2 regions of the Kocuria oceani genome follow, and region 2 is predicted to be linked to the other one. Evidence: riboswitches for the same ligand, from Rfam matches in the RefSeq annotation. Region 2 holds a riboswitch; the other holds the start of a gene.

Region 1 (8,111 bases), on a different contig from region 2:
CTTCCTGTGGCTGAACTACCTCACCGGGTTCCTGGTGACGCTGCTGCTGCTGTGGTCCTGGGAGCTCGCGCACTGAGCCGTGGGCATCCGCGCCGCTGGGCGAGGGCACAAAAATACTAACCAGTAGTCGTCGGAAAGCATCGCTTTTGCCGATGGGACCGGCGGCCGATACTGGATACACCAGCCCGCCGGCCGTGAGGCAGGACACAGGCGTCCCGTCCTGCCCGCGACCGCCGTCGCCGGTGCGCCCCTGCACGACCACCGCTCCGCGGCCCATCCTCGAGGACCTGCACCCATGACCGTCGAACTCCTGCCGAACCTCGTCCCGGCCCCGCCCCGTCCCCGCCTCCGCGGGACCGCCGCCCTGTCCTGGGACGCCGTCGTGCTGCGCTGCGCCTGCGGCGCGGCCGAGCCCGACTGCCTGTACTGCTCCGGCCCCGAGAGCGACTGACGGCCGGGGCGGTCCCGGACCGCTGAGCCTGCCGGGCCGGGCCCGAGGGCCCGGCCCGGTTGCTGCTACAGGTCCGCGAGCACCGACATCGGGTTCTCGACCGCGTCGGCCACCATGCGCAGGAAGCCGCCGGCCGCCCCGCCGTCGCACACGCGGTGGTCGAAGGCCAGGGAGAGCTGGGTGACCTTGCGGACGGCCAGCTGCCCGTCGACCACCCACGGCCGGTCGATGATCCGGCCGACCCCGAGGATCGCCACCTCCGGGTGGTTGATGATCGCCGCGGCCCCGTCCGTGCCGAACACCCCGTAGTTGTTGAGGGTGAACGTGGACCCGGACAGCTCCGCCGGGGAGGCCTTGCCGGAGCGGGCCAGCTCGGTGAGCCGGCGCAGCTCGGCGTCGAGACCACGGGCGCTCAGGGCGTGGGCGCCGCGGATGTTGGGCACCACGAGCCCGCGGTCGGTCTGCGCCGCGAAGCCCAGGTTCACGCCCTCGAAGCGCACGATCTCCTGGCTGCCGTCCTCGCGGGTCTCGATGCGGGTGGCGAGCTCGGGATACCGGGCCAGGCCGGCGAGCACGAAGCGGGCGATCAGGGCCATGAGCCCCGGCGCGGTGGCGGGGTCCTGCGCCTTGAGCGCCGCGCGCAGCTCCACCAGCCTCGTGGCGTCCACGTCCACCCAGACGGTGGCCTCGGGGATCTCGGTGCGCGACCGGCTCATCGCCTGCGCGATGACCTTCCGCACCCCCGAGACCGGGACGCGCCCGGCCACGCCCAGGCCGGTGCGCGGGTCCGTCCCGGACGGCGCCCCGTCGGCCGGCTCCGCCGCGAGGGGCTGCGGCGGGGCGGCTTCCGGAGGGGCGGGCGCCGTCGGGGCGGCGGCCGTCTCCGGGGCGGCGGTGGCGGCCACGACGTCCCGGCGGAGGATCAGCCCGCCGGGCCCGGAGCCGCGCACGGTGGAGATGTCGATCCCGCGGTCCTTCGCGAGCTTGCGCACGATCGGGGAGATGACAGTGGGGGCCAGCCGCGGGGCCGAGGCCATCGCGTCGTGGGCGGCCCCGGACGCCGCGGCCTGCCCGGCGGTCTGCTCGGCGAGCTGCTGGGAGGCCCGGTCGCCGAGCCGGTCGGCGAGCGGGCCGGAGGCCCCGGCGGGAGCCGCGGCGCGCTTGGGCCGGCGCCGGCGCCCGGCCGATCCCGCGGCCGGGGTGCCGTAGCCGATGAGCACGCTGCCGGAGCCCTCGGCGTCGTCGGAGGCCCCGGAGGCCACGGTGCCCGCCTCGGCCGCGGAGCGAGGGTCCGCCCCGGCGCGCTCCTCCTCGCGGTAGGACTGCCCGCCACGGGGTCCGCCGCCCTGCGGGGCGGGGGTCCCGGCGGTGTCCCCGGTGTTCACGGAGATCAGCGGCGCGCCCACGTCGAGGGTCTGCCCGGAGGCGCCGTGCAGCTCCTGCACGGTCCCGGCGAAGGGGCAGGGCACCTCCACCGCGGACTTGGCGGTCTCCACCTCGGCGATGGGCTGGTCCACGGCCACGGTGTCGCCCACCTGGACCAGCCAGCTCACGAGCTCGGCCTCGGTGAGTCCCTCGCCGAGATCCGGCAGGGTGAACGTCTTCACGGTCATGGTCAGTCCTCCCACTGCAGGTCGTCCACGGCGTCGAGGATGCGGTCGACGCTGGGCAGGTAGTACTCCTCGAGCTTGGGCGAGGGGTACGGGATGTCGAAGCCGGTCACGCGCCGCACCGGCGCGGCCAGCGAGTGGAAGCAGCGCTCCTGCACCCGGGCCACGATCTCGGCGGCCACGGAGGCGAAGCCGGGGGCCTCGGCCACCACGACCACGCGCCCGGTGCGGCGCACCGACGCGGCGACGGTCTCGTCGTCGAACGGGACGATGCTGCGCAGGTCCACGACCTCGAGGGAGCGGCCCTCGGCCTCGGCGGCCGCGGCGGCCGCCAGGGCGGTGGGCACGGACGGCCCGTAGGTGAGGATCGTGGCGTCCTGCCCGGTGCGGGCGACGACGGCGCGGCCCTCCCGGCGCTCCGGGGCCCGGTTCTCGTAGCGGTCCCTCAGCTCGGCCAGGTCCACCGGCGCCTTGGACCAGTAGAGCTTCTTGGGCTCGAAGAACACCACGGGGTCGTCGGAGTCGATCGCCTCGCGGAGCATGAGGTAGGCGTCCTCGACGGTGGCCGGGGTGAAGACCTTCAGCCCCGGGGTGTGGGCGTAGTAGGCCTCGGAGGAGTCGCAGTGGTGCTCCACGCCGCCGATGCCGCCGGCGTAGGGGATGCGGATGACGATCGGCAGGGTCACGGCGCCGCGGGTGCGGTTGTGCATCTTCGCGATGTGCGAGGCGACCTGCTCGAACGCCGGATAGGCGAAGGCGTCGAACTGCATCTCGATCACCGGGCGCATCCGGTTCATCGCCATGCCCACGGCCATCCCGGCGATCCCGGACTCGGCCAGCGGGGTGTCGAAGCAGCGGGTGCGGCCGAAGCGCTGCGTCAGCCCGTCGGTGATCCGGAAGACCCCGCCGAGGGTCCCGACGTCCTCCCCGAAGACGACGACGGCGTCGTCGGCGGCCAGGGCGTCGGCCAGGGCGGTGTTGAGCGCCTGGGCGAAGGTGGCCGGCTTGACGGCCGGGGTCCGCCCGGACGGGGCGGGGGCCTGGAGGGTGCTCACTGTGCGGTCTCCTCTCGGGCGAGCTCGGCGGCGAGGAACTGCTCCTGCTCGTCGAGCTGCGGGGTCTGCTCGGTGTAGACGTGGCGGAAGAGCTCGCGCGGGTCGACCTGCACGTCGGCGTTCATGCCGTCGCGCAGCGCCGCGGCGACGTCCTCGGCGGCGGCGGCGATGCGCTGCTCGGCCGCGTCGTCGAGCAGTCCCTCCCCGGCCAGGTAGGCGCGCATCCGGGTCACGGGGTCCTTGGCGATCCACTCCTGCACCTCCGCGTCGTCGCGGTAGCGGGTCGCGTCGTCGGCGTTGGTGTGCGCCTGCATGCGGTAGGTGTGGGCCTCCACGAGGAGGGGCTCGGACTCCGAGCGCGCCAGGTCCACGGCGCGGCCCAGCGTGGCGAGCAGGGCCACCAGGTCGTTGCCGTCCACCCGCTCCCCGGCCATGCCGTAGCCGACCGCCTTGTGGGCGAGGCTCGGGGCGGCCGACTGCTGGGACAGGGGCACGGAGATCGCGTAGCCGTTGTTCTGCACGAAGAACACGACCGGCAGCTTGAACACGGCGGCGAAGTTGAGGGCCTCGTGGAAGTCGCCCTCGCTCGTGGCGCCGTCGCCGCACATGGCCAGGACCACGGTGTCCTCACCGCGCAGCTTCGCGGCGTGGGCCACGCCCACCGCGTGCAGCAGCTGGGTGGTCAGCGGGGTCGACTGGATGCCGACGTGGTGCTCGTGGGGGTCGTAGCCGCCGTGCCACTCGCCGCGGAAGATCGACATCACGTCCATGGGCCGCACGCCCTTGGTCATCACGGCCACGGTGTCCCGGTAGGTGGGGAACAGCCAGTCGCCCTCCCGCAGGCACAGGGCCGCCGCCACCTGGCAGGCCTCCTGCCCGTGGCTGGAGGGATAGACGGCCATCCGGCCCTGGCGCACCAGCGCGGAGTTCTGGTCGTTGACCCGGCGGCCGACCACCAGCTTCTCGTAGGCGCCCAGCAGCACGTCCCCCGCGGGCAGCGGGTACTCGTGGCCGGGCTCGGTGCCCTGCTCCTCGGCCGGCAGCAGCCGGCCGGTGGGGTCCACCATCCGGATCTCGCCGCGCGCCGGGAGCATGTACTGCTCCGGCGTGATGCCGAAGGTCTGGGAGGCCCGGAGGATCGGGTCCTCGGGGGTCTCGACGGTCTGGCTCATGGTGTCCCCTCGGTCGGTCCCCGGTCCTGGTGCGGACCCGGGGAGGCAGGAAGGCCGCTGAAGTTCTGTCCGCCCAGTATGAGAAGAACCGACGGTTCGTATCCAGGGGTGCGGGAAAGTCCAGAATCCTGCGGGCATCGGTGCTGTCCTCGTGGACGAAATGTTTTACTGTGGCGTGGCGCACACGCATTCGTCCGACACCGCTGCCCGCCCTCCCGTCCCGCCCCGAAGGAGCCCCGCCGTGCCCTCGACCCCCGTCCCGCTGGACGAGACCGACCGGAAGATCCTCGCCGAGCTCTCCCGGGACGCCCGGCAGTCGGTGACCGCGATCGCCGCGGCCGTGCACGTCTCCCGCGCCCACGCCTACGCCCGCATCAACCGGCTGCGCGACGAGGGGGTGATCCTGCGCTTCAGCACCGTGATCGACCCGGTGCGCGCCGGGCTGCAGGCCTCGGCCTATGTGACGCTGAAGCTCCAGCAGAACACCTGGCGGGAGCTGTGCGCGCAGCTGCGGGCCATCCCGGCCGTGCACCACATCGCCCTGGTGGGCGGCAACTTCGACGTCATGCTGCTGGTGCGCGCCGTGGACACGGTGCACCTGCGGCAGGTGATCTTCGAGCACATCCAGCAGCTGCCCGGCGTGGTGGACACCCAGACGTTCCTGATCTTCGAGGACATCGACACCCGGGCGTGACCCGCCGGGGCGCCGGGAGCGCCGGGGCTCACAGAGGGCGCCACCGGGGGCCTCACGAGCGGCGTCACGATCCGTCACGGACGTCATCTTGGGTCGCGGAACGGCGCCGGCCCGCCCCGCGCATAGTGTGGTCCCAGCTTCACGAGACGCGACTGCCAAGCTCCGACTGGGTCGCGCACCAACCCCATGCTCATCGGGTGGTTCGGATGAGGAAGCGGCCTGCATCCCCGCTGCCCCGCAGCGGGTGACCGGTGCGGGTAAGAGCACGTGCACAGGAGCCGCGCCATGTCCCTCCCCGTGACCGATCACGACCTCTCGACCCGGCAGATCCACGCCGGCGCCGACCACGACCCCGGGCAGCGCACCCTCACGGTGCCGATCTACCAGAGCGCCGCCTTCGAGTTCCCGGACTACGAGGCCGCCCGGCAGATGTTCGCCCAGACCCGCGCCGGCTTCACCTACACCCGCACCGGCAACCCCACGGTCGCCGTGCTCGAGCAGCGGATCAGCGACCTCGAGGGCGGGGCGGGCGCCGTGGCCACCGGCTCCGGGCAGTCCGCGGTGGCCGTGGCCCTGCTGGCCCTGCTGGGCCAGGGGGAGGACAAGCACCTGGTCGCCTCCGAGAAGCTCTACGGCGGGACCGTGGACCTGCTCACCGACTCGCTGGCCGACCACGGCGTCGAGGTCGACTTCGTGGACCCCACCGCACCCGGCGCCTGGGCCGCGGCCGTGCGCCCCGACACCCGGGCCTTCCTGCTCGAGTCCATCGGCAACCCGCTGGCCACGCTGCCGGACCTGCCCGGGATCGCCGACGTCGCCCGGGCGGCGCGGGTGCCCGTCGTCGTCGACAACACCCTCGCCTCCCCGGCGCTGTACCGGCCGCTGGAGAAGGGCGCGGACATCGTGGTGCACTCGGCCACCAAGTTCCTCGGCGGCCACGGCAACGCCCTCGCCGGGGCGGTCGTGGACGGCGGGACGTTCGACTGGTCCGCCGAGCCTGCGCGGTGGCCCCAGTTCACCCGCGCCCGCGCCCGCTGGGGCGGGCAGAGCCTGCTCGACAAGTGCGCCGGCGCCAGCCCCTACCTGCACCTGGTCCGGGCCAAGTACGTGCACGACCTCGGCACCACGCTGTCCCCGTTCAACGCCAGCCAGATCCTGCAGGGCACCGAGACCCTCGACCTGCGGGTGGCCCGGCACACGGCCTCGGCGCTGACCGTGGCCGAGTTCCTCGCCGGCCACCCCGCCGTCGCGCGCGTGCACCACCCCGGGCTGCCGGGGGACCCCGGGGCCGGGATCGCGGCCCGGGACTTCCCCCGCGGCACCGGCTCCGTGTTCTCCTTCGACCTCGCCGCCCCGGACGCCGCCGTGGGCCCCTTCATCGACGGGCTGCGACTGTTCAAGCTGGTCGCCAACATCGGCGACACCCGCAGCCTCGTGGCCCACCCGGCCGCGATGACCCACTGCCGGCTCACGCCCGAGCAGCGCCGGGCCGGCGGGATCGCCGAGACCACCGTCCGGCTCTCGATCGGCCTCGAGGCGCCCCAGGACCTCGTGGCCGACCTCGGCCAGGCCCTCGACGCCGTGCTCGAGACCGTTTCGACCCTCCGGAAGTGAGCCCCACCATGAGCCAGACCGTCACCACCCGCCGCCGCGGCTTCACCACCACCGCCGTCCACGCCGGCCAGCAGCCCGACCCCCTGACCGGGGCCGTCATCCCGCCGGTCTACCAGACCTCCACCTTCGCCCAGGACGGGATCAACGTCCTGCGCGCCGGCCACGAGTACAGCCGCGGCTCCAACCCCACCCGCAACGGCTTCGAGGAGCAGCTCGCGGCCCTGGAGCACGGCGAGCGCGCGTTCGCCTTCGCCTCCGGGATCGCCGCCGAGGACGCGCTGCTGCGGGCGGTGCTGCGCCCGGGCGAGCACGTGGTGCTCGGCGCCGACGGCTACGGCGGCACCAACCGGCTGATCACCCGGGTGCTCGCCCCGTGGGGGATCGGCCACACCCCCGTGGAGATCACCGATCTCGACGCCGTCCGCGCCGCGGTCCGCCCCGGGGACACCGCGGTGCTGTGGCTGGAGACGCCCTCCAACCCGCTGCTCGGCATCGCCGACGTCGCGGCCTGGGCGGAGCTGGCCCGGGAGGCGGGCGCGCTGCTCGTGGTGGACAACACCTTCGCCTCCCCGTACCTGCAGAACCCGCTGCTCCTGGGGGCCCACGCCGTGGTGCACTCCACCACCAAGTACATCGGCGGGCACTCCGACGTCCTCGGCGGGGCCGTGGTCGTCGGGACCGCCGCCTGGCGCGGCGCCCCGCTCGCCGAGACGGTCGGCTTTCAGCAGTTCGCCGCAGGCGCCGTGGCCGGGCCCCAGGACAGCTACCTGGCCGCCCGCGGGCTCAAGACCCTGAGCCTGCGCATGGAACGCCACCAGGAGAACGCCCAGCGGATCGCGGAGTGGCTGCTGGGGCGTCCGGAGGTCTCCCAGGTGCTCTACCCCGGGCTGCCCGAGCACCCCGGCCACGCGCTCGCCGCGACGCAGATGCGCGGGTCCGGCGGCGTGGTCTCCTTTCGCCTCGCCGGGGGAGAGGCCGCGGCCCGCGCGGTGGCCGAGGGCACCCGGCTGTACTCCCTGTCCGTGAGCCTGGGCGGGGTCGAGTCCCTGATCTGCTATCCGTCGGAGATGACGCACGCCTCGGTCCGGGGCACCCCGCTGGCGGTGCCCACCGACCTCGTGCGGCTGTCGGTGGGGATCGAGGACGTCGAGGACCAGCTGGAGGACCTCGAGCGGGCGCTGGCGGGCGCCGCCTCGTAGCCCGAGGCGCTACCCTGACCCGCATGAGCACCGGCACCCCGCACCAGGAGACGTCCCTCGAGCTGCCCGGGCCCGTGGTGGGCACCGGATGGCTGGCCGCCCACCTCGGCGACCCCCGGCTCGTGCTGGTGGACGCGAGCTCCACGCTCAACCGCACCGACGAGGCCATCCCGGGCGCCCTGCTCCTGGACCTGGACGGGCCGTTCGCCGACCCGTCCGCGGAGCTGCCGCACACCATGCCGCCGGCGGGCCGGCTGACCGCGGCGGCCCGCGCGCTGGGGATCTCCCGGACCAGCAGCGTGGTGGCCTACGACGG
Region 2 (8,111 bases):
CGGCCGCCGCCTGGGCCTCCGTGCCGAGGCCCGCGAGGGGCAGCAGCCGCACCCGCAGCGTGGTCTCCGCCCGCACGGAGACCACCAGGTGCGTGGCCGTGACGGCGCAGCCGTTGACCCGCACGGTGTCCGAGGCCGGGACGACGTCGCGCAGGTCCACCTCCGCGACCGGGCGGCCGAGGTCGGCCGGGTCCATGAGCGAGACCCGGGAGTTCGGGGCCTCGTGGTCGTGGGTCAGCAGGATCTGCTCGCGGCCGTCCAGCAGGAAGGGCTCGGCCTCGTAGAGCACCCGGTCGGTGCGCGGCAGCACCACCTGCAGCGGGGCCTGCGGGTCCGCCACCGGCTGGATCAGCTGCTCGGAGAACTCCGAGCACATGGCCTCCACCACGATCCAGCGCCGGTCCGCGGACAGCCCCGCGCCCAGCCACAGACCCGGGTCGGCCTCCTCGTGGACCACGACGTCCTCGGCCACCGGGGTGCCCAGGACGTGGCGGCGCAGCTGGTGGGGCCGCCAGGACTCGTCCACCACGGTGTAGTAGACCGCGCGGGCGTCGGGGGTGAGGAAGGACCCGTAGAAGGTGCCGGGGATCTCGTCGGCGAGCAGCGCCCCGGTGGTGAGGTCGCGCACGCGCAGGGTGAAGCGCTCGTCCCCGGTGACGTCCTCGGCCCAGGCCAGCAGCTCCCCGTCCTCGGAGACGTCGAAGCTGCCGAGGGAGTAGAACTCGTGCTTCGCGGACTCCGCGTTGGCGTCGAGCAGCACCTGCTCGCCCGCCATGGGGGTCCCGGGCCCGACGACGGGCGGGGTCCAGTCCGCGAGGACGTCCCCGGTGGTCGCGGCCGGCACCCGGCAGAACACCTGGTGCGCGCCGCCCTCCACCGTGCGGGAGAAGTACCACCAGTCCCCGCGCCGGTTCGGCACCGACAGGTCGGTCTCCTGGGTGCGGCCCTTGATCTCCCCGAAGATCGACTCCCGCAGCCCGGCCAGGTGGGCCGTGCGGGCCTCCGCGTACTCGTTCTCCGCGGTGAGGTGGGCGAGCACCTCCGGGGACTCCTTCGCCCGCATCCACTCGTAGGGATCGGAGAACAGGTGGCCGTGGAAGGTGCGCTCGGCGGGCTGCCGGCGGATCTGCGGGGGAAGAGCTGTCATGTGCCCATCCTAGGGAAGGCACCCCGCCCGCCGCTGGCCGGCCCGGGGGCGCGGCGCCGGCGAGGGGCCCGCGACCCGGCGGTCCGCCCGGGCGGTGCCAGAATGGCCGCATGAGCACCCCCGCACACCTCGCCCCGCGCCCGCCGGCCTTCGGCTCCACCCGCGCCGACCTGTGGATGCAGGTGGTCCTCGTGCTGGGGGTCTCCCTGGGCGCCTCCGCGCTCTACGCGGTGCTCTCCCTGGCCGAGCAGCTGGCCCGCGGCCCGCTCTCGGAGGCGCAGGCCACGATGAACCCGCCGCTGAGCGTGCAGCCGCTGATCGACCTGCTGCGCCAGCTCACGGGCATCGGCCTGGACCTGGTCCCGGTGCTGCTGGCGCTGTACCTGCTCGCCGGCTCCGCCGGCGCGCTGGGCACGGTGCGGCGGCGGATCGGGCTCGACGCCCGGATGCCGGTCCCGGACCTCGGGCTGGGCACCGTCCTGTTCCTCGTCATGGGGCTGGGCACCCTGGCCCTCTACGCGGCCGGCCGCGCCCTGGGCCTCACCGCGGAGGTGACGACCTCCGGGCTGGCCGAGCACTGGTGGACGGTGCCGGTGCTGCTGCTCTCCGCGCTGCGCCACGCCCTGGTCGAGGAGGTGGTGGTGGTCGCGTTCCTGACCGACCGGCTCACCCGCATCGGCTGGCGCTGGCCGGTGGTGCTGGTGGTCACGGCGCTGTTCCGCGGCAGCTACCACCTATACCAGGGCATCGGGCCCTTCCTCGGCAACGTGGTGATGGGCCTGGTCTTCGCCGAGCTCTACCGGCGCACCGGGCGGGTCATGCCCCTCGTCGTCGCGCACTTCCTGCTGGACGCCGTGGGCTTCCTGGGCGTCGGCCGGCTGCTCGGCTGAGGCGGGCCCGCCGTGCGGGCCCGCCCCGGCCGGCGCCTCAGATCGTGACCAGCCCGTCGGGGGTGCCGAAGGACACCGAGAGCAGCCCGGGCGTGCCCTCCGGATAGCGCCACTCCACCGCCAGGTCCTCGAGCGCGGTCTCCACGGGCGCGCCCAGCCACTCGGCCACCCGCTCGGGCGCCCCGGCGATGCACATCCCGGCGAGGGCCACGTCGGTGATCCGCGCCTGGGACGGGTGCATCTCCGGGGCCGAGTCGAAGCGCACCATGAACGGCAGCTGGGGGTCGGCGATCAGGCCCTTGACGCCGATCTGGTGCCACTCCAGGCACCGGCCGTCGGGAAAGACCCGGTGGCCGGGCACCGCGTGCCGGCCGAGGCGCTGCTCGAAGGGCGCGAGGTCGTCGACCTCGACGACCCAGCCCAGCCAGCCGCCGCCGGCCTCGGAGCGGGCGCGCACGGCCCGGCCGAACGGGGCCTTCTCCGCCGCGGGGTGCTCGAGGACCTCGACGACCTCGACGTACTGGTGGTTGGTGAGCGGAAGGATCATGTTGCGGGTGCCGAAACGGGGGTGCACCCCACCCTTGACCGGCTCGATCCCGAGCTGGTCGGCAATGCGCTCGGTGGTGGCCGTCAGGCCCTCCGGGCGGCAGGCGTAGGACACGTGGTCGACTCTCATGGGCTCATCGTGGCACCGTGTGACTTTCGTCTCCAAATCGGTCCCCGGCGGGCTGCTCCCCGGCCCGTCCGGCGCGTGCGCGGGGCGCTCGCCGCACCCCGGCTTGACGCCGTGTCGCCCGAATCCGGAGAATGCTGTCCAGGTCATGAGCGCCAGCGTCCAAGCCCCAGCTAGCTGGCCGGCAACCCTCCACCGCGGTGGGGTGCCCTGGGTGAAGACCGGGCTCCTCGCGACCGGCGAGCGAGCAAGCGCGGGTCCTCGGTGCCCGGCCGTCGCACGGCAGCACCACCACGGTCGGACACCGGACCCCTGACACCCGCAAGGAGTCTCCCGGCATGTCCGAGTCCACTGCTTCCACGGCCGACCGCACCGCGACCGCGCTGCCCACCCCCGAGCACCCGGCCGGCTGGTCGTTCGAGACCCAGCAGATCCACGCCGGCCAGCGCCCCGATCCGGTGACCGGCTCCCGCGCCCTGCCCATCCACCAGAGCACGTCCTTCGTCTTCCCCGACGCCCAGGCCGCCGCGGACCGCTTTGCGCTCGCGGAGCTGGGACCCATCTACACCCGCATCGGCAACCCGACCACGGAGGTCGTGGAGAACCGCATCAGCGCCCTGGAGGGCGGGGTGGGCGCCCTGATGCTCAGCGCCGGGCAGTCGGCCACGACGTTCGCGGTGCTCAACCTCGCCGGGGCGGGGGACCACGTGGTGGCCAGCCCGAGCCTGTACGGCGGGACGTACAACCTCCTCAAGTTCACGCTGCCCAAGCTCGGCATCGAGACCACCTTCGTGACCGACCCGGACGACCCGGAGGCCTGGCGGCGGGCCGTGCGCCCGAACACCAAGGCGTTCTACGCCGAGACCATCCCGAACCCGCGCAACGACGTCCTCGACATCGAGACGGTCTCCGGGATCGCCCACGACCACGAGGTCCCGCTCATCGTGGACAACACGGTGGCGACCCCCTACCTCGTCCAGCCGTTCCGCTGGGGCGCGGACATCGTGGTGCACTCCGCCACGAAGTTCATGGGCGGGCACGGCACCGCGATCGGCGGCGTGATCGTGGACTCCGGCGCCTTCGACTTCGGCCGGTACCCGGAGCGCTTCCCCGGCTTCAACGAGCCCGACGAGTCCTACGGCGGGCTCGTCTACGCCCAGGCCCTCGGCGCGGAGGGCGCGTTCGGGGTCAACCTCTCCTACATCCTCAAGGCCCGGGTGCAGCTGCTGCGCGACCTCGGCTCGGCGATCTCCCCGTTCAACGCCTTCCTCATCGAGCAGGGCATCGAGACGCTGTCGCTGCGCATGGAGCGCCACGTGGCCAACGCCGGGGAGGTGGCCCGCTGGCTGGAGGCGCGGGAGGACGTCCGCTCGGTGAGCTGGGCGGGGCTGGAGTCCTCGCCCTGGCACGACCGGGCGCGCAAGTACGCGCCCCGCGGCGCCGGCTCCGTCCTCGGGTTCGTCCTCGAGGGCGGCCGGGCGGCCGGCGCGGCCTTCGTGGACGCCCTGACGCTGCACTCCAACGTGGCGAACATCGGCGACGTCCGCTCCCTGGTGATCCATCCCGCGTCCACCACGCACAGCCAGCTGCTGCCCGAGGAGCAGCTCGCGGCGGGGGTGGAGCCCGGCTTCGTGCGCCTGTCCGTGGGGCTGGAGAACGTCACGGACATCCTGGCGGACCTGGAGCAGGGCTTCGCCGCGGCCGCGGCCGCGGCCGGAGGGCAGGAGTGAGCGTGACGGTGCTGCGCGGCGCCGGCGCGGACGTGCGCGAGGACGGCGTGCCGCGGCACGCCGAGATCGGCACCCTGGAGCTGGAGTCCGGCTTCCGGCTGCCGGAGGTCCGGATCGCCTACGAGACCTGGGGCGTGCTCGCCCCGGACGGCTCCAACGCGGTGCTCGTGGAGCACGCCCTGACCGGGGACACCCACGTCGCCGCCGGGAGGGCCCGGCCCGGGGCCCCGGAGACGCAGCGCCGCGCCGCCCAGAGCGGCGGCTGGTGGGACGGCCTGGTCGGCCCCGGCGCCGCCATCGACACCGACCGCTACTTCGTGGTGTGCGCCAACATCGTGGGCGGCTGCTACGGCTCCACGGGACCGTCCACCCCGGCCCCGGCCGAGGTGGACCCCGAGCGCCGGCCCTGGGGCTCCCGCTTCCCCCTGGTCACCGTGCGGGACTCCGTGCGCGCGGAGGCCGCCCTGGCCGACGCCCTGGGCATCGACACGTGGCGCCTGGTCATCGGCGGGTCCATGGGCGGGGCGCGCGCCCTGGAGTGGGCGGTGACCTACCCCGAGCGGGTCCGGGCCTGCGCGGTGGTCGCCGCGTGCCCCCAGTCCAGCGCCGAGCAGCTCGCCTGGGGGCAGGCGCAGAACCTCGCGATCCGCCAGGACCCGGACTTCCGGGGCGGGGACTACTACGACGGGCCCTTCCCGGTGACCGGGCTGGGCCTGGCCCGGCGGATCGCCCACATCACCTACCGCTCCGCCGACGAGCTGCACCACCGGTTCGGGCGCACCCCGCAGGCCGAGGAGCAGGTGATCGGCACCCACCCCGGGGGCCGCGGGCGCTACCAGGTCGAGAGCTACCTCGACCACCAGGCCTCCAAGCTCGCGGGCCGGTTCGACGCCAACAGCTACCTCGCCGTCAACGAGACGCTCATGTCCCACGACGTCTGCCGCGGCCGCGGCACGCTGGAGGAGGCCCTGTCGGTGACCTCGTGCGAGTGGCTGGTGGCCGCGGTCGACTCCGACCGCCTGTACCTCCCGCGCGAGTCCGACGTCCTGGCCGCCGCCCTGCCCGGGGACGTCCGGCGGCACACCCTCACGTCCCCGTCCGGGCACGACGGGTTCCTCATCGAGGCGCCGCAGGTGGGGAAGCTGCTCGTGGAGACCGTGCTGGCCCGCCCCTGACGCCCGGGCGGGCGGCGCCGCGGGTGGCACACTGGTGCCATGACCGACGCCCCCGCCCCGACCGGAACCGCCCCGCACGCGACCACCCCGCACGCCGTGTGGAGCACCGACCCCGCCGCCCGCCCCGGCACCCCGCTGCTCGTGCTGCTGCACGGCTACGGCTCGCACGAGCACGACCTGATGGGCCTCGTCCCGGAGCTGCCGGGCGAGTTCAGCGTGGCCTCCCTGCGCGCGCCCCAGCCCGCGCAGCTGGGCTTCCAGTGGTTCCCGCTCGCGGCCGACCTCAGCTTCTCCGCCGAGCGCGTCGCCGAGGCGGTGGCGCCCGTGGCCGCCTGGCTGCGCGAGCGCGCCGCGGAGCACTCCAGCATCACGCTGCTGGGCTTCTCGCAGGGCATGGCGATGGCCACCTCGCTGGCGCGCGCCCTGCCCGGGGAGATCGCCGCGGTGGTGGGCCTGTCCGGGTTCGTGGTGCCGGGCGAGCACGCAGCCTTCGCGGACGAGCGGCTGCGCGAGCGTCCCCTGCCGATGTTCTGGGGCCGCGACCCGCAGGACCCGGTCATTCCGCAGCACCTCGTCGACAGCACGGCCGAGTGGATGCTCGAGCACGCCGACGTCATGAAGGTGCACTACACCGGGGTGGGCCACGGGATCAGCCCCCAGGAGCTGCGCCACGTGCGGGAGTACCTCACCCACGTGGTCCTGGGGGGCTGACCCCGGACGCTCAGCCGCCCGCGGTGATCCGGACGGCGGCGTCCCCGGTCGAGACCACGTCGCCCGGATGCAGCTGCCGGCCGCGCCGCGTCTCGACCTCGCCGTTGACGCTCACCCGCCCCTCCTCCACGAGGGAGCGGGCCTGGGCGCCGTCCTCGGCGAGGTTGGCCAGCTTCAGGGCCTGGCCGAGCCGGATCATGTCGTCGCGGATGGGCAGGTCGTCGGTGTGCCGGGGCGTCGGGGAGCTCGTCATGCCCCCAGTGTCCCAGGTCCTGGCGGCCGGCGGGCCGCAGCGGCACCCGCCCCCGTTCCGCCGGTCGGCGACGGTCCCGGCGATTGGCTACCCTGGGTCGGGGACGCCGCCCGCGGCGTCCCGATCCGTGACGGCCGACGACGGCCGCATTCCCGGCGGCGACCCGCCGGGCTACGCAACCCACCACGCGCGTCCGCAGCCGGCGGTCGGGCGAGAACCTGGAGTGATCCCCATGGCCCCCAAGTCCACGTTGGACAACGTCATCTCGCTGGCCAAGCGCCGCGGTTTCGTGTTCCAGGCGGGTGAGATCTACGGCGGCTCCCGCTCCGCCTGGGACTACGGGCCCCTCGGCGCCGAGCTCAAGGAGAACATCAAGCGCGAGTGGTGGCAGACCTTCGTGCGCGGGCGCGAGGACATGGTGGGCCTCGACTCCTCGATCATCCTGCCGAAGGCCGTCTGGGAGGCCTCCGGGCACGTGGCCACCTTCACGGACCCGCTCGTGGAGTGCACCTCCTGCCACCGGCGCGCCCGCCAGGACCACCTGATCGAGGCGTTCGAGGAGAAGAAGGGCCGTGCCCCGGAGAACGGGATGGCCGAGATCCCCTGCCCCAACTGCGGCACCAAGGGCCAGTGGACCGAGCCCCAGCAGTTCTCCGGCCTGCTGAAGACCTTCCTCGGCCCGGTCGACAACGAGGAGGGCCTGCACTACCTCCGGCCCGAGACCGCGCAGGGCATCTTCGTGAACTTCAACAACGTGGTCACCGCCTCGCGCAAGAAGCCGCCGTTCGGCATCGGCCAGATCGGCAAGGCCTTCCGCAACGAGATCACCCCGGGCAACTTCATCTTCCGCACCCGCGAGTTCGAGCAGATGGAGATCGAGTACTTCACCCACCCCTCCGAGGCCGGGCACTGGTTCGACGAGTGGGTCGAGGCGTGCTGGAGCTGGTTCACCGACCTCGGCATCGACCCCGACCACATGCGCCGCTACGACGTCCCCGAGGACGACCGCGCGCACTACTCCGCCGGGACGATCGACATCGAGTACCGGTTCGGCTTCCAGGGCAACCCGTGGGGCGAGCTCATGGGCGTGGCCAACCGCACCGACTACGACCTCGGCGTGCACAACCAGCACTCCAACGCCGACCTCAGCTACTTCGACCAGCAGACCAACGAGCGCTACGTGCCCTACGTGATCGAGCCCTCCTTCGGGCTGACCCGCTCGATGATGGCCTTCCTGGTGGACGCCTACACCGAGGACGAGGCGCCCAACTCCAAGGGCGGGGTGGACAAGCGCACCGTGCTGAAGCTGGACCCGCGGCTGGCCCCGGTCAAGGCCGCCGTCCTGCCGCTGTCCCGCAACGAGGAGCTCTCGCCGAAGGCCCGGGACCTGGCCGCCGAGCTGCGCCGGAACTGGAACATCGACTTCGACGACTCCGGGGCGATCGGGCGCCGCTACCGCCGCCAGGACGAGATCGGCACCCCGTACTGCATCACCGTGGACTTCGACACCCTCGAGGACCAGGCCGTGACCA

Evidence for each region. A riboswitch is a leader RNA that binds a small molecule or an ion and turns the genes downstream of it on or off. The one in region 2 is predicted to bind S-adenosylmethionine.
Region 1: it holds a riboswitch for S-adenosylmethionine, as region 2 does, so the genes downstream of both, PU704_RS13105 (O-acetylhomoserine aminocarboxypropyltransferase/cysteine synthase family protein) here and PU704_RS08685 (bifunctional o-acetylhomoserine/o-acetylserine sulfhydrylase) in region 2, are expected to answer to the same signal.

Annotation. Positions count from the first base shown of each region.
Region 1 is NZ_JARAMH010000012.1:20,318-28,428, reverse strand. It holds gene PU704_RS13135 (prenyltransferase) at 1-76, shown strand, start outside; gene PU704_RS13130 (hypothetical protein) at 296-451, shown strand; gene PU704_RS13125 (dihydrolipoamide acetyltransferase family protein) at 517-2,064, opposite strand; gene PU704_RS13120 (alpha-ketoacid dehydrogenase subunit beta) at 2,067-3,116, opposite strand; gene PU704_RS13115 (thiamine pyrophosphate-dependent enzyme) at 3,113-4,288, opposite strand; gene PU704_RS13110 (Lrp/AsnC family transcriptional regulator) at 4,530-4,982, shown strand; SAM riboswitch class IV at 5,120-5,252, shown strand; gene PU704_RS13105 (O-acetylhomoserine aminocarboxypropyltransferase/cysteine synthase family protein) at 5,268-6,596, shown strand; gene PU704_RS13100 (cystathionine gamma-synthase) at 6,605-7,795, shown strand; gene PU704_RS13095 (sulfurtransferase) at 7,819-8,111, shown strand, end outside.
Region 2 is NZ_JARAMH010000006.1:115,403-123,513, reverse strand. It holds gene PU704_RS08700 (S9 family peptidase) at 1-1,147, opposite strand, end outside; gene PU704_RS08695 (CPBP family intramembrane glutamic endopeptidase) at 1,258-2,037, shown strand; gene PU704_RS08690 (VOC family protein) at 2,075-2,713, opposite strand; SAM riboswitch class IV at 2,855-2,970, shown strand; gene PU704_RS08685 (bifunctional o-acetylhomoserine/o-acetylserine sulfhydrylase) at 3,049-4,440, shown strand; gene metX (homoserine O-acetyltransferase MetX) at 4,437-5,615, shown strand; gene PU704_RS08675 (alpha/beta hydrolase) at 5,655-6,326, shown strand; gene PU704_RS08670 (RNA-binding S4 domain-containing protein) at 6,337-6,579, opposite strand; gene PU704_RS08665 (glycine--tRNA ligase) at 6,812-8,111, shown strand, end outside.